DNA from 2 places in the Alcaligenes sp. RM2 genome. Region 1 is predicted to be linked to the other one. Evidence: riboswitches for the same ligand, from Rfam matches in the RefSeq annotation. Region 1 holds a riboswitch; the other holds the start of a gene.

Region 1 (7,346 bases):
CCGGGCAACTCCACCGCCACGCCAGCCGCCGCACGGGATAGCCAGACGGCGACGGGCAGCAGCACCATCGCCAAGGCCAGGGCTGTCGCCACGGAGCGGGCCACTATTACTTCCACCGGGTTGGGCGAGCCCACCGGCAAGGGGTGAAAAGAAGTCACCCGCGCCCAGAAGCGGTAGATGGAAATCAGGAACAGCAGCGTCCCCAGCAGATTTTGCAGCTGCACCAATCGCACATCGCCGGGGCTTTGGGCCAGGGCCACCCCCAAGCCCAGAATGGAAAACAGCAAGGCCGCTACAAGCCAGTGCAGCACAATAGTGATGGGCGAGAACCTGAGTCCGTTGTCTCGCAATTGCATGATTAGCTCCTTGAAAAGGTCACCGGGGGCAAGTCCTCTACAGTGCAATACCGAGAGTGATACGTCGTGAGCCACTTGCCCAACAGGTACAAGCGGCCAGTGTCGGCAGTCACCTTGTCGCCTGCAGGCCTGGGCCTGTGTCACAGTGGCTTCAGAGCCTTGGCTGTGCCAAGAACCGTCGTTTAGAAGCCCTGACGATAGGCGCAGCAACAGATCAAGTAAAATGATGAATACTGATTAATAAAATCTTTTTTAGTGATTGATAAACAGAAAGTTCTTCTCAGAACGCCAAGCGACAGGCGTGCAACCTTCATCATCAAGCCATCCAAGGGCAACAAGTAACACCCGCTGATCGTTCGCAAGAAACCGCAGGCTCATCTAGGCCTCGCCTACATGAATCGTTTTTTTATCATTATTAGTGATTCATATAATCATTATTCATCATTTTACTTGATCCAATCAGTCTTCTATCTTCCCTATCGATAGCCCTGCTATCCCGCCCTCAAACCAGGAGACTGAAACCATGACTCGCCCAGCTGTCTATCTTGAACACTGTAAAAAAAGCCACGTCTTGCCCGGCTTTTTAATCTTATGGTGACGGACGCTCAACGCGACATCATCAGGACCGCTGCCCCGCTGCTGGCAAGCGGCGACAAAGCCCTGACCACCTATTTTTATGAATTGATACTGCGCGACTCCCCACCGATGAGCCCCTTGGTCAGCCAGATCGCCAACAATCTCCTCGCTCTACAGATCCAGCCCGAGCATGACCCAATGATGAGCACTTGCCAGCTGCAGGCCATACGCGAAGAGCTGATCGCGAGGATGACAGGCAACGAGCTCATAGATGGATGGGTCGCCGCCTATCAACAGTTGTCGAATTTGCTAATCGAAGCCGAACGTCTGATTTACGACGATATGGCTATCAGTTCCAGCGGCCTTGCAGACCGCAGTACCAATCAAGAATGAACCATCATGCCATTACTGAAATTTGATCTGATCCAAGGCCGCAACGACAAAGAGCTGCGCCTGCTGCTGGACACCGCGCATCAAGCTATGGTGCAAGCCTTTGATGTTCCCGCCAGCGACCGCTACCAGTGCGTGACCCAGCACCGTCCCGGCGAGCTGATACTGGAAGACACCGGCCTGGGCTATCCGCGTAGCGACAAGGTGGTACTGCTGCACATCGTGTCCCGCCCCCGCAGCGAGAGTCAGAAAGTCCAGTTCTACCGCTTGCTGGCAGAACGGCTGGAACAGAACTGTGGCGTGTCGCCCAATGACCTGATCATCGCTCTGGTAGAAAACAGCGATGCAGACTGGTCCTTCGGGCGTGGGCGGGCGCAGTTTTTGACGGGGGAGTTATAGGCTAAAGACAGGTATACTCGCCCAGACCGTTTTTACAGAAACGGTCTTTTCACCGAGGGGAGCCTGGCGAGCAGGCTGAGAAACTGCCCGAGCAGATTGCACCGCAGTGACCCGTTGAACCTGATCCGGGTCATGCCGGCGAAGGGACGGGTCTGTACCTGCTCGCCGCTTGCTGCCGGATGGCTATCCTTGACTAGGAGTTGCTATCTTGTCTTCTGACCACTCTCCCTCCCCCATCGGCCCGGTTGCCGCCACCCTGGCTGCCGTCATCCATCAAGACCGGATTTTGCTGATACGCCGCGCCAATCGCCCCGATGCAGGACGCTGGGCCTTTCCGGGTGGCAAGATTCGCGCGGGCGAAACCATCATGGCGGCGGCCCATCGGGAACTGACCGAAGAAACCGGCGTACAAGGCCAGGCCATGCAGCTCTTTGATGCGCTGGATGTATTTGACCGCGAACCCAGCGCCAGACCTTTGGCCTATTCGCATTTCATTCTGATTGCCGTGCTGTTTCGCTGGCAGCAAGGTGAGCCGCAAGCAGGCGATGACGCTCTGGACGCGCGCTGGTTCAGCAATGCGGAACTGGACAGTCTGGATGTGGCACACAGCTTTGATGTAGTACGAGTTGCCCGTCGGGCACTGGCATTGGCTACCACTCAAGATCAAGCAGGCCAAGCATGATTCCCAATGTCTTGAGTATTGCGGGCACGGACCCGACCAGCGGTGCCGGTATTCAGGCTGATCTGAAAGCCATGTATGCCTTGGGCGCTTATGGCATGAGCGTGATTACCGCCGTGGTCGCGCAAAACACCCAGGGTGTGCGGTGTTTTGTGGCGCTGGAGCCGGACTTTGTGGCGGACCAGTTGGATGCGGTGTTTGAGGATGTGCGCGTGGATGCCATCAAGATCGGCATGATCGCCAATGCAGGGATTGCGGAAGCAATTGCAGACCGCCTGCACCATCACGGTCTGGACTGCCCGATTGTGCTGGACCCGGTCATGGTCGCTAAAAGCGGGGATCGTTTGCTCAGCCCCGAAGCCGTGTCCGTCGTGCGCGACAGGCTGCTGCCCATGTGTACCCTGCTTACCCCCAACTTGCCCGAAGCGGGCGATCTGCTGCACAAACCGGAACCCGCCTCACTGCAAGAGATGCACAGCACCTTAAGCGAACTGTGCTTGCTGGGCCCTGCGTGGGTGCTGTTAAAGGGCGGCCATCTGGACGGCCCGGACAGTGTGGATTTGCTGCAAGGCCAAGGGCAAAGCCATGTTTTTCAGTCGCCACGCATTCCGACACGCAACACGCATGGCACGGGCTGTTCGCTGTCCTCCGCCATTGCTGCTCTGTTACCGGGCCGCAGCGTACCGACCGCGGTAGGCTTGGCCAAGGAATACTTGAATGGCGCTTTGGCCGCGGCTGACCAATTGCGGATTGGCTTGGGGCAAGGTCCGGTCCATCACTTCCATGCTTTGTGGTCACCTGCAGAGAGTAAGGCGACCTCCCCAATCCAGGAATAGAGCCCACCTTGTATTGGGCCTCATAGCGCCACCCGCATTTTTTAGCCAATGGACAAACATCCCAGACAATTTCCGGCGCATTTCCGGATTTCCAGCCCGACAGCCCTGAGACTTTTATTAGAATAATGTGCTGACTAATTACTCCTATAATTCAGAGCACATGACAGTATTAACAGGATGAATCAATATTTATATTTCCTGACATCAAACATTACCGTTTTGTCATGTTCGCCTCATAGTCGGGATCAGCCTTTTTGATCAATCCATTTCTGGAATGGATGAGTCTGCCACTTCATAAATCTCCGAGAAGCCAAATGTGGAATTGCTTACTGATTGAAGACGACCGGGAAAATGCCCGGTATTTAGTGAATGGCTTATCCGAGCTGGGCTATTCGGTGGTGACCAGTCATGATGGCGTTTCCGGTTTGGAAAATGCCATGAAAGACGTATGGGATGTGATTATCCTGGATCGCATGCTACCCAATAATGTCGATGGCCTGTCCATTCTTTTTACTTTGCGATCTTTAGGTAAAAAAGTCCCTGTACTGGTATTAAGTGCCTTATCCGGCGTAGACGACAAAGTTGATGGTTTGAAAGCCGGTGGCGATGATTATTTAATCAAGCCCTTTTCCTTTCAGGAATTGGCCGCCCGCCTGCATGCCCTGATACGCCGCAGCAGTGACAATGCAGAAATCAAGAATCTGCAGGTGGATGATCTGGTCATGAATATCCGCAACCAGAAAATCTCCCGTGGCGACGAGGTGCTGGAGCTGCAACCTCGTGAAATCAAGCTGCTGTCCTACCTGCTGATGAACAGCCACAAGATCGTTACCCGCACCATGCTTCTGGAAGTGGTCTGGGGCTATAACTTCGACCCCCAATCCAATGTGATTGGTGTGCTGGTCAGTCGTTTGCGGCGCAAGGTGGACAAGGAAGGCGCCACGCCCCTGATCCATACCGTGCGTGGCCGTGGCTATGTACTTAGCGACAAGGACAGCATCGACGGTTTCAAGCTAAAGCGCTGCGATGATTGATTTCATCAAACGCCTGTGGGAGTCCACCTCCTTCCGGCTGACCTTGAACTACAGCATCCTGGCCATCTTCACCACGCTCTTTTTAATCGGTTTTTTCTACGTTCAGGTGTTTGGAGCCTTGCGCGACGAGCACCTGCGGCAAATCAACGTCGCCGTACAGCGTCTTAGCATTGCCTACGAAGTCGGCGGGCGCGAAGAGATCCTGCGCATGATCGAGCTAACCCTCTCGGACCGGATTGATTCGGGCCAGGAAATCTATCTGCTGCTGGACGAATTCAATCACACCCTGGTGGGCAATATCAGCGAGATCCCCGGCCTGAACAACCTGCCAGAACGACAAGTGGTGGAAGTGCAGATCAAGCATATCGACGCGCTATCCGAAGGCAATGTCCGCGTCACCAAACTGTCCGGCGGAGAAACCCTGGTGGTCGGCCACGAGCTGGGCACCTTGATCGAGCTGCGCGCCATGCTTAGCCGCATCATTGTCACCTCCATGATCCTGGCCTTGATGCTAGTAATTCTGGGCGCCTATGTCTTTAGCAATGAGCTGAAATACCGCGTGGGCCGCATCCGCCTGCTGACGGAACAGGTAGGCGCGGGCGACATTTCCAAGCGCATCACCTCCGAGAGCGAGGACGTTTTTGGCCTGATCCACCACGACATCAACCGCATGCTGGACAAGATCGAGAGCCTGATGCAAGGCGCACGGCATATCTCCGATACCGTGGCCCACAATATCCGCACCCCGCTCACCCGCATCGTTGGCAAGCTGCGTGAAACCCAGAACCTGCCTGGTGTCCCGCCCCATGTCCGGGAGGCACAACAAGACGCGATTGAAGAAGTAGAGAACCTGAGCGTGCTGCTGGGCAAGCTGCTACAAATTGCCGAGCTGAATGCCGGTGTGCAAAGACAGAACTTCAAGGCCTGCGATCTGGAAGTGATTGCCGAAGACGTTCTGGACTTGTACAGCTTTTTCGCTGAAGAAAAGGGCGTCACGCTGCAGAAAAAGAAAATCGACAGAGTCATTATTAATGGCGACAGCAATTTATTAGCCAGTGCTTTAGCCAATCTGGTGGATAACGCTGTTAAATACGCCCATTCCCATGCCAGCGTTGAAATTAAAAAACGCTTTGACAATAAAATCTCCATCATTGTGGAAGATGATGGCCCGGGATTACCAGAAAGCGAATATGAAAACGTAGGCAAGTATTTTTATAGATTCAATAATAATAGTGAAGGATTTGGATTGGGATTAACCAGCGTTGCCGCCATTATTGAATTGCACCGGGGCGAGCTGATTTTCTCCAAAGGAGTATCCGGCTTGAAAGTCACCATTGTGCTGCCTGTTTAAGCCTTACCAAACCGTTCAAACATGACCAAAAGGTAATGAAACTGTCACCCTAAGCCCTCTCCTGCTCCGCTAAGCTAGCCTCATTTTTAATCGCTCTTTTTCAGGGTTTATAAAAATCATGCTTGCTTTAGGGGAATGAGGAGATTCATGAGCAGACAAAAATATTATTCAGCCGGCCTGATGGTGGGAGTAGGCGTATTTACCGTCCTGATGGGACAGAAATACTCCTTGGGCACCATGGCCCGCATGGGACCGGGCTACTTCCCGTTTCTGCTGGGCATCGTGATGATTGTGCTGGGCGCTCTGTACCTGTTTGTAGAGACCGCCGCGCACGACGATGAGCAGGAGGAGGACTACGGCCCGCCGCAATGGCGTGGCTGGATGGCGATTGTGGGTGGCATCATCGCCTTCATTATTCTGGGTCGCTACGGCGGACTGGTTCCCGCCACCTTTGCCCTGGTGTTCATCTCTGCCATGGGCGACAAGGAACATTCCTGGCTCACCGCCCTGCTGCTGTCCATTTTCGTGACGCTGCTGGGTGTGGTTATTTTCTCCTGGGGGCTGGAGCTGCAATTCCCCCTGTTCACTTGGGGCTAAGCCATGGAAATTCTATCTAACCTGATGCACGGCTTTAGCGTTGCCTTTCAACTGGACAACCTGATGTGGGCCGTGTTTGGCGTGTTCATGGGGAACCTGATCGGGGTGCTGCCCGGCATGGGTGTGCTGGCAGCCATCTCCATCCTGCTGCCCCTGACCTACGCCATGACCCCGACCGCCGCCCTGATTATGTTGGCCGGTATTTACTATGGCTCCCAGTACGGTGGCGGCATTACCTCCATCATGCTGAATCTGCCCGGTACCGCCTCGCACGCAGTGGCGTGTCTGGACGGCAACCCCATGGCCCGCAACGGCAAAGCCGGATCGGCTCTGTTCATGTTGATGTTGTCCTCCTTTTTTGGGGCCACCATCGGCATTCTGGCCATGATTCTATTCTCGCCCGCGCTGGTCGATATTGCCTTCAAATTCGGCCCGGCTGAATACTTTTCCATGATGATGCTGGGCCTGCTGGCCGGCGCCACACTGGCCAAAGGTTCTGCCATCAAGGGCGTGGCCATGGTCGTCATGGGTTTGATCTTTGGCGTGGTCGGTACGGATGTGAACAGTGGTGTATCGCGCTTTGATTTCAATATTCCGGAACTGCAGGACGGCTTGCAGATTGTGGCGCTGGCCATGGGCCTGTTCGGTATTGCGGACTTCCTCAAGAACATCAACCGGATCAATAGCGGCCACACCAAGGCCATTGGTAAAGTCTCCACCCGTTCCCTGCGTCCGGAAAAAGGCGATATCAAGCAATCCAAAGGCGCTCTGGTGCGCGGTACTGCGATTGGTGCGGCTTTCGGGATTCTGCCCGGCACTGGCCCGACCATTGCGTCTTTCATTGCCTACGCCACGGAAAAGAAAGTTGCCAAGAACCCCGAGCGCTTTGGACGTGGTGCGATTGAGGGCATTGCTTCGCCCGAAGCCGCCACCAGTGCCTCTACCCAGACCAGCTTCATTCCTACCCTGAGCCTGGGCATTCCCGGCGACCCGGTCATGGCCTTGATGCTGGGCGCGCTGATCATTCACGGCATCCAGCCTGGCCCGCAAATGGTGGTCGAGCACGCCGATATGTTCTGGGGCCTGATCGCCAGTTTCTGGGTGGGCAACATCCTGCTGCTGGTGTTG
Region 2 (7,346 bases), 210 kb from region 1:
CTGCTCGCGCACGATCGGTCAAATCCACGCTGACCGGTACAAAACGCTCGCCCAGCTCGGCGGCCAGGGCATCGAGCTTGTCCTGGCGACGCGCCAGACCCAGCACGGTGTGTCCTTCAGATACCAATTTACGGGCAAGCGCAGCCCCAAACCCTGAGGAGGCCCCGGTGACAACGGCGGTTTTCATAGTGCGATCCCTATACAGCTCGCTGCTCGTTAAGCAGGCGACAATTAAAGCATTAAGGATAGCAAACTTCAGGAACTTCGTAGCCTCTTCACCCTAGGGAAAAAGCGGACAAATCCGTCTATGGAAATGCCCGCTTTTTTCTTGCCCTGGCATCAGGCGGCAGGCCGCTCCAGGCCCAGGTGGCCGCGCAGGGTTGCATGCTCGTATTCCTGACGGAACAGCCCGCGTTTTTGCAGAACCGGAATCACCTGCTCAACAAAGTCACGAATGCCATTGGGCAAGGAAGGCGGCATCAGGTTAAAACCATCCGCGCCTTCGTTGCGCCACCATTGCTCAATCTGATCCGCAATGGACTCCGGCGTACCGACCATGGTGCAGTGACCGCCGCCAGCAGCGATTCGGCCCAGCAACTGGCGCACTGTCGGTTTTTCCATTTCCACAATGCGCAGCATGGTGGCATAGCGCCCTTTAGGGCCTTTGAAGCTTTCCAAAGGCGGCAGCGGTGGCACTGGCGCATCCAGCTCCCAATTCATGCAGTCCTGGCCGACAAACATGCCCAGCTGACGCAAGGATGTCTCGGCGGGTAGCAATTCGTCCAGCTCTTGCTGCTTGCGGCGCGCCTCTTCCATGGTGGAGCCCACATAGGTCACCAAACCCGGCATCACGGGCACATCCACGCCACGGCCCGCTTCACGCACGCGTCGTTTGATATCGCGGTAATAGGATTGGGCCGAGGGCAAATCATAAGCCACAGCGTAAATAGCCTCCGCTTTGCGCGCGGCCAAATCACGGCCTTGCTCAGAAGCACCTGCCTGAAACAGCACCGGCTGGCCTTGCGGCGAACGTGGCAAGGTCAAGGGGCCATCCACCAGGAAGTGATCGCCCTTATGCAGGATCTGGCGAACCTGATCCACTTTGGCGTAATCGCCCTTTCTGTCCATGACCAAAGCACTGTCGCTCCAGGAGTCGAACAGTTGCAATGCGGTATCAACAAACTCTTCAGCCCGCGCATAGCGCCAGGCATGATCGGGCATGGCTTCGTAGCCGTGGTTACGCGCTTCCGAGTCAAACATGGATGTCACCACGTTCCAGCCCATCCGCCCATTGGATACATGATCCAAAGAGCACAACATGCGTGCCGCCACAAACGGCGTGTAGAAGGTACTGGAAACGGTACTGATCAAGCCGATACGTTCGGTGGCTCTCGCCAGCGCAGCCATCATGGTCAAGGGTTCGAGGAACCAGCGCGGACCATCGGACACGTTATCGCTGGACTGACCATCGGCAAAGAAAATAGCGTCCAGCTTGCCGCGCTCGGCAATTTGGGTCAGCTCTTCGTAAAACCGGACATCGCCCAAACGTTCGACCTGCGAATCAGGATGGCGCCAGGCTGCTTTGTGGTGCCCGCAGCCCATAATGAACAAATTGAAATGCAGCTGTCTCATCCGTTTTTCACCAATCCACCGTCAACAACCAGATTCTGTCCTGTTACGGCACGCGCCCACGGACCGGCGAAGAACAAGGCCGCATCGGCAAACTCCTCGGGCGTGGTCACGCGGCGCAAGGGTGTGCTGGCCGCAATCAAGTCAAACACCGCTTCGGGCGTGGCCGCGGACGCGTCGGTTGTGCGCAGCAAACCACCGGAAATCATGTTCACGGTAATCTGATCGGGCCCCAGATCGTGCGACAAGGTGCGTGTCATGGACAACAAGGCCGCCTTGGCCGCGGTGTAATCGTGGTAAGGCACCACGGGGTTCTGAAACAGGTTCGTGCCGATATTGATAATGCGACCAAAACCGGCTTGTTTCATGCCGGGCAAGGCGGCCTGTGTGGTGTTCAAGGCCCCGCCCACAATGCCTTCCAGTTGCTGGTTCATCTGAGCCCACGTCAAGGTATCGGCGTGAGGGCGAGCATCGCCATTGAAGGAAAACTCGGGCAAGGCGTTATTGACGACGGTGGTGACGGGCTGGCCAAAATGCGCCTGCGCCTTGGCAAACAAGGCTTGTACCGAAGCCGCATCCGTCACGTCCGCCTGCACGGCCAGACATTGCTGCGGAAATTCGTCCGCCAGCGCCTGAGCGGCTGCCTCACTTTTCAGGTAATTGATCACAACTTTTGCGCCCTGGCCTGCAAAGGCGCGTACCAGGCAAGCCCCCAGGCCGCGTGCGCCGCCGGTGACCAGGACAAGTTGTTGAGAGAGTTCCGAGACGTGTTCCACAGACATGACATTCCTTGCAAAAATTCGGCGAGGATGTCGACCTGCTTGAGACGCAGGGCCATGGATTCGGACATCCCTTCGCCAGTATGAGCTGGATCAGGTTCGACGGGTTTTATCTCAGCCCTTTCCAAGAAGGACACCCCGTGCCGCAGGGCAGACCATAGCATAAATCAAGCTCAACCGGATTATTGACATTTGAAAGAAGCTCTCCTACTCTTCTAGCCTGTTCCTGGGGGAGTCCTTAACGGGCTGAGACTCCGCATTCAAGCGGTAACCCTTAGAACCTGATCCGGATCATGCCGGCGAAGGGAAAGGAAACGCGGCCTGGCAGCCTGCCCGCTCTTGTCTATGCGGCGCATTCACAAGCTCACACGCCCCATTTCAATCCCTCCATTTTTCTGCGCCCTGTTCTGGCAACCTGCCAGCCTGGCCGGTTTGTGCCTGTTCAATCAGGCTTTTGGGGAGATCTCATGCTGGACCAAAGTGCCACCCTCCTGTGGCTCATCGTTTTTTCCGCTGCTTTTGCCTTGGCTGGGGTGCTGTACGCCCGCCACTACAACAGTTCCCTGGAAGACTTTGTGGTGGCTCGCAACAGCCAAAGCTCGGTCGCTACCATTCTGACTTTATTGGCTTCTTCATTGGGTGCCTGGATTCTGTTCTCGCCCGCACAAGCAGCCAGCTGGGGCGGTTTAAGCGCTGTCATCGGCTATGCCATTGGCTCCATGTCGCCCCGTCTGGCCATGATTCCACTCGGTAAGCGCATGCGCGAATTGCTGCCTCGCGGCCACAGCCTGAGCGAGTTTGTCATCGCCCGCTACGGTCGCCCCATGTATGCGCTGACCCTGGTCATCATGCTGTTTTACATGTTCATCTCCATGACGGCAGAAATCACCGCCATGTCCAAGATGATCACCCTGATTGCCCCGATTCCTTTATGGGTCACGGCCAGCATTGTGTTGCTGGCCACGCTGATCTACACCTCTTACGGCGGTTTGCGTGCTTCCATCTTCACCGACAAGGTGCAGATGTTTGTGATTCTGCCCATGCTGTTCCTGATCGTGATGTTCGGCTGGCAAGCGGTGGGCGGCCCGGTACAGTTGTTTGACAACGTGAAACTGGAAGCTCCTCGACTGATCGAGCTTAGCGATCCCGTAGGCGTGAAGGCTGGCCTGACGTTCTTTGTCGCCATCTTGCTGACCGGCCTGTTTCACCAAGGTAACTGGCAACGTATCTATGCCGCCAAAGACACCAAGTCCATGCGTCGCGGCTTTTTGTTGGGTGGTTTGTTTGTAGCGCCCTTCATTTTCCTGATGGGCTTGTTTGGCCTGGCCTTTGTTGGTCTGGGCTCGCCCGGTGACAGCTCCGTGGCCCTGTTCAATGTAATTTTGCCGCACGTACCTGTCTGGTTCCTGGTGCTGCTGATTCCGTTAGGCCTGTCCCTGGTCATGAGCAGTGCCGATACCGCAATCAGCGCTGTCTCCAGCCTGATTGCCGTGGACTTGAGCCGCATCATGCCGCATCGCAACACCGCCCAAATGATGAGTCTGGCGCGTTCCCTGATCTGGATTTGCTCCATCCCTGTGCTCTACGCCTCCTCACAAGGCTTTAGCGTACTGTACTTGTTCCTGTTGGCAGACTTGCTGTGCTCGGCAGCGGCCTTCCCGGTTTTCTTTGGCCTGTACAGCCGCCGCTACGATGGCTTTACGGCCACCATCAGCACCATCGGTGGTCTGGTCGCCGGTCTGGCCGTATTCCCGCGCCCCAATGGTCCTATGGATTACTTGCTGGAGTCCTTCCTGCTGGCCGCGATTGTGCCGGTAGTGATCAGTGTTCTGGTCATGCCCTTGCGTCGTCACCTGCCCAAGTTCGATCTAGGCTCTCTGGCTTCCTCCACGCGCGTACTGGACTAAGTCAGACGCGTTGAATTTCGGCTCAAAACAAAAACCCCGGTTTGCAACATACAAACCGGGGTTTTGTGTTAAAGGCTCATGGGACGGGGCTTTCAGGCTGTGCTTGGGGAGTCTGCACAATAATTTCAACCCGTCGATTCGTCGCACGGCCTTGCGAGGTGCCGTTATCCCCCAAAGGCCGGGTATCGGCATAACCGACAGCGCTCAGTCGCTGGCTGCCAATTCCGTTGGCTTCCATATAACGCACTACGCTACCGGCACGCGCACCTGATAGTTCCCAGTTGGATGGGTAGCGATAACTACGAATCGGCACCGAGTCCGTATGACCTTCAATCACAATAGGATGGGTGGATTTCTGCAGTACGGCAGCCAGTTGGCGTAATACCGTCAAACCTTCCAGCCCCAGATCCGCACCGCCCGAGTTAAACAGAATTTCGCTATTGATACGAAAGCTCACGGATTGGTCGTTCATGACCACATCGATATTGTCGCCCAAGCCGTCCAGATCCAGACCGTGATTGCCTTTGCCTTGTCCCTCACCCTGACCAGCGTCCGGGAAAAGGCCCGCCCCAGCAGGCAACAAACCGGCTCCGTCCTTGCCTGCTTGGGCCACGACTGTAGCCCCTCCCTGCCCTTGTCCCTGCGCCGCCGTTTGCGCCCGCTTACCCGCAAAGGACAGCATCACAATCATCAAGACCAGCAACAAGGTCATCATGTCCAGATACGTGGTCAACCAGGCTTCTTCTTCCTCGGGCACCGCCAGCCCTGGATCATTCCAGGGGCGGCTACGACGACGACTGCCCAGATTGCTGGCCAGTTGTTGTTCGATTTTGGCGCCGCGAGCTTGCTCCAGTTCCTTTTGCAAGGCTTTCTGGCGGTCAGCAAGTTCACCCAAAGTCAGGTCCTGCTCCATGTTTCCCATGGGATCAGCCCCGTTCCGGAGCCGGGTCCGCATCATCATCGCGGCCGCCCCGGTCATTGATCTCGTCCTGATACTGAGCCATGAAGGAGTTCAGCGTCTCACGCATCAAGGCCGGGCCACGGCGCTGGCTCATCATGGACACACCTTGCATGATCATGTTCATCAGAACCACACGCTGTTCGGTACGACGCTCCAGCTTCACCGCCACGGGCTTGAAGACCAGATTGGACAGCAGCACGCCGTAGAACGTCGTCATCAAGGCCAGAGCCATTTGCTGACCAATAGACGTAATGTCACCATCGCCCAGCAAAAACATCAGGTTGACCAAGCCAATCAGCGTGCCGACCATACCGAAGGCCGGTGCAAAGCTGGCCATCAAACGGAACAATTGCGCTTCTGCATGTTCACGAGCACGCAAACGGCTGATACGCCATTGCAAAAGGTCTTCAATATCTTCCTGGGGTGCCCGATCAATCACCAGCTGAACGCCGGTTTTCAGAAAAGGGTTGGCCACTTTTTCCAGCGCCTCTTCCACCGCGCGAATATCCCCCATCATCCACAGGCGGGAGATATTGATCAGCTCGTCCATATCCTGCTGGGTATACAGGCGTTCATTGCGCAGCACGGTGCCGATCAGACCAAAAATACGGACAACTTCGCTTAAGGGATAACTGATGAACGTCGCGGCCAAGGTACCTACCAGCACCACGGCCAGACTGGGCAGGTCCACAAACAAGGCGGGGTTTTCTGCCGTAAAAAACAAGATCACGGCAAACAGCAGCACGCTGGCTACGATGCCGATCAGAGTAGAGGGGTTCATGCACAAGTCCTGGTTATGGCCCGATGGGCATCAGGACTACATATCGGCAGTACGGCAGGTTTCTTTAGGCCTGGACTTTGAGGTGGATCAAGTACAAGAGTAATTAAATCGTTTATTGGGAGACCGCCTCATTTCAGGCTAGCGCTGGTAATTCACCCGTATCGAGGCCTGCACACGCACAGGCTCTGTGCTACCCGCCCAGCTCCACACCTCATGCACCAGCACAAAGCCAAGACGCGCATCCTGACCGGCAAAGGCCCTGGTACTTAATACCGAACCATTCATGTCCACACAGGAGCCGCCTTGCAAGCACAAACGGCTTTTCAGAATGGCGCGCCCATTGTGGTGATAACTGACTTCCACCTTGCCTATGCTTGAAGCCTGTGCTCGCACCGCCTCTGCAGGCAGGAAGCTTTGCTGGGTGCTGGGCGAGCTGGTGGTGATGGCATTGCTAAGCTGTTCCCCGTCCCAGGCCAAGGAGGCAGCATGACTGGCCAGCGGTAATGAAACCAGGACGATAGAAAGCAGGAATCGATTTAAAAAACTGTTTATAAAAACAGGTTTTTTATTATTTCGGACTTTCAGAAAAAGCATAAGCTGTGTTTTTATACAGATAAAAATAAGTTTCTTAATGATACCGCGCAGACATCTTAATTTTTTTTTAACTTTGAGCCGTAAGATACTAATATAAAGAGGATTTTTTCTGGTAGCATAAGCGCATAAATTCTCTCCGCCCTTCTGTTTCTCGCCTACCGGGAACTGAAAAATGCCTCAGACCAGAACAAATAAATTCATTCGACGTGCGCTATGTGTTTTATTTTTAGCGCCTTTTTCGATTTCGTCCTTTGCGCAGACACTGGCGCTGGCCGAGCCATCCACACTGGATGAAGCCACAGCCGCCATCAGCTACAACGTGCCGCATCTGGTTTTCGAGAAAAACCTGCAGCCTATCAGCTATAGCGAGAACGATAGCCGCCGCGCGCTTAATGCCCTTAAACACGACGCCCTGATTCAGCACGCAGCCCTGCGGTCAGAAATTGCCTTTGTGCAGGATCTGGAATCGTCTACTGTGCTGTACCAGAAAAACAGCGACGCCGTTCGCCCCATTGCCTCCATCTCCAAGCTGATGACAGCCCTGGTCGTGGCTGAATCCGGCCTGCCCATGGATGAAATGCTGGAGATCATCGACGAAGATGTGGACCGCGTCAAATACTCCAGCTCGCGTCTTAGCGTTGGCTCCAAACTGAGCCGTGCCGACATGATGCACCTGGCGCTGATGTCGTCGGAAA

Evidence for each region. A riboswitch is a leader RNA that binds a small molecule or an ion and turns the genes downstream of it on or off. The one in region 1 is predicted to bind thiamine pyrophosphate.
Region 2: it holds a riboswitch for thiamine pyrophosphate, as region 1 does, so the genes downstream of both, ACU6HM_RS04655 (sodium:solute symporter family protein) here and ACU6HM_RS05675 (NUDIX hydrolase) in region 1, are expected to answer to the same signal.

The regions. Positions count from the first base shown of each region.
Region 1 covers NZ_JBRFIO010000001.1:1,218,886-1,226,231, forward strand. The annotation lists gene ACU6HM_RS05660 (cytochrome b) at 1-356, opposite strand, end outside; gene ACU6HM_RS05665 (hypothetical protein) at 948-1,325, shown strand; gene ACU6HM_RS05670 (tautomerase family protein) at 1,332-1,721, shown strand; TPP riboswitch at 1,767-1,885, shown strand; gene ACU6HM_RS05675 (NUDIX hydrolase) at 1,930-2,403, shown strand; gene thiD (bifunctional hydroxymethylpyrimidine kinase/phosphomethylpyrimidine kinase) at 2,400-3,236, shown strand; gene ACU6HM_RS05685 (response regulator transcription factor) at 3,551-4,270, shown strand; gene ACU6HM_RS05690 (ATP-binding protein) at 4,263-5,621, shown strand; gene ACU6HM_RS05695 (tripartite tricarboxylate transporter TctB family protein) at 5,769-6,218, shown strand; gene ACU6HM_RS05700 (tripartite tricarboxylate transporter permease) at 6,222-7,346, shown strand, end outside.
Region 2 covers NZ_JBRFIO010000001.1:1,013,879-1,021,224, forward strand. The annotation lists gene ACU6HM_RS04640 (SDR family NAD(P)-dependent oxidoreductase) at 1-187, opposite strand, end outside; gene ACU6HM_RS04645 (LLM class flavin-dependent oxidoreductase) at 340-1,632, opposite strand; gene ACU6HM_RS04650 (3-oxoacyl-ACP reductase) at 1,629-2,411, opposite strand; TPP riboswitch at 2,462-2,559, opposite strand; TPP riboswitch at 2,627-2,734, shown strand; gene ACU6HM_RS04655 (sodium:solute symporter family protein) at 2,876-4,315, shown strand; gene ACU6HM_RS04660 (OmpA/MotB family protein) at 4,392-5,237, opposite strand; gene ACU6HM_RS04665 (motility protein A) at 5,242-6,057, opposite strand; gene ACU6HM_RS04670 (flagellar protein FlhE) at 6,196-6,534, opposite strand; gene pbpG (D-alanyl-D-alanine endopeptidase) at 6,824-7,346, shown strand, end outside.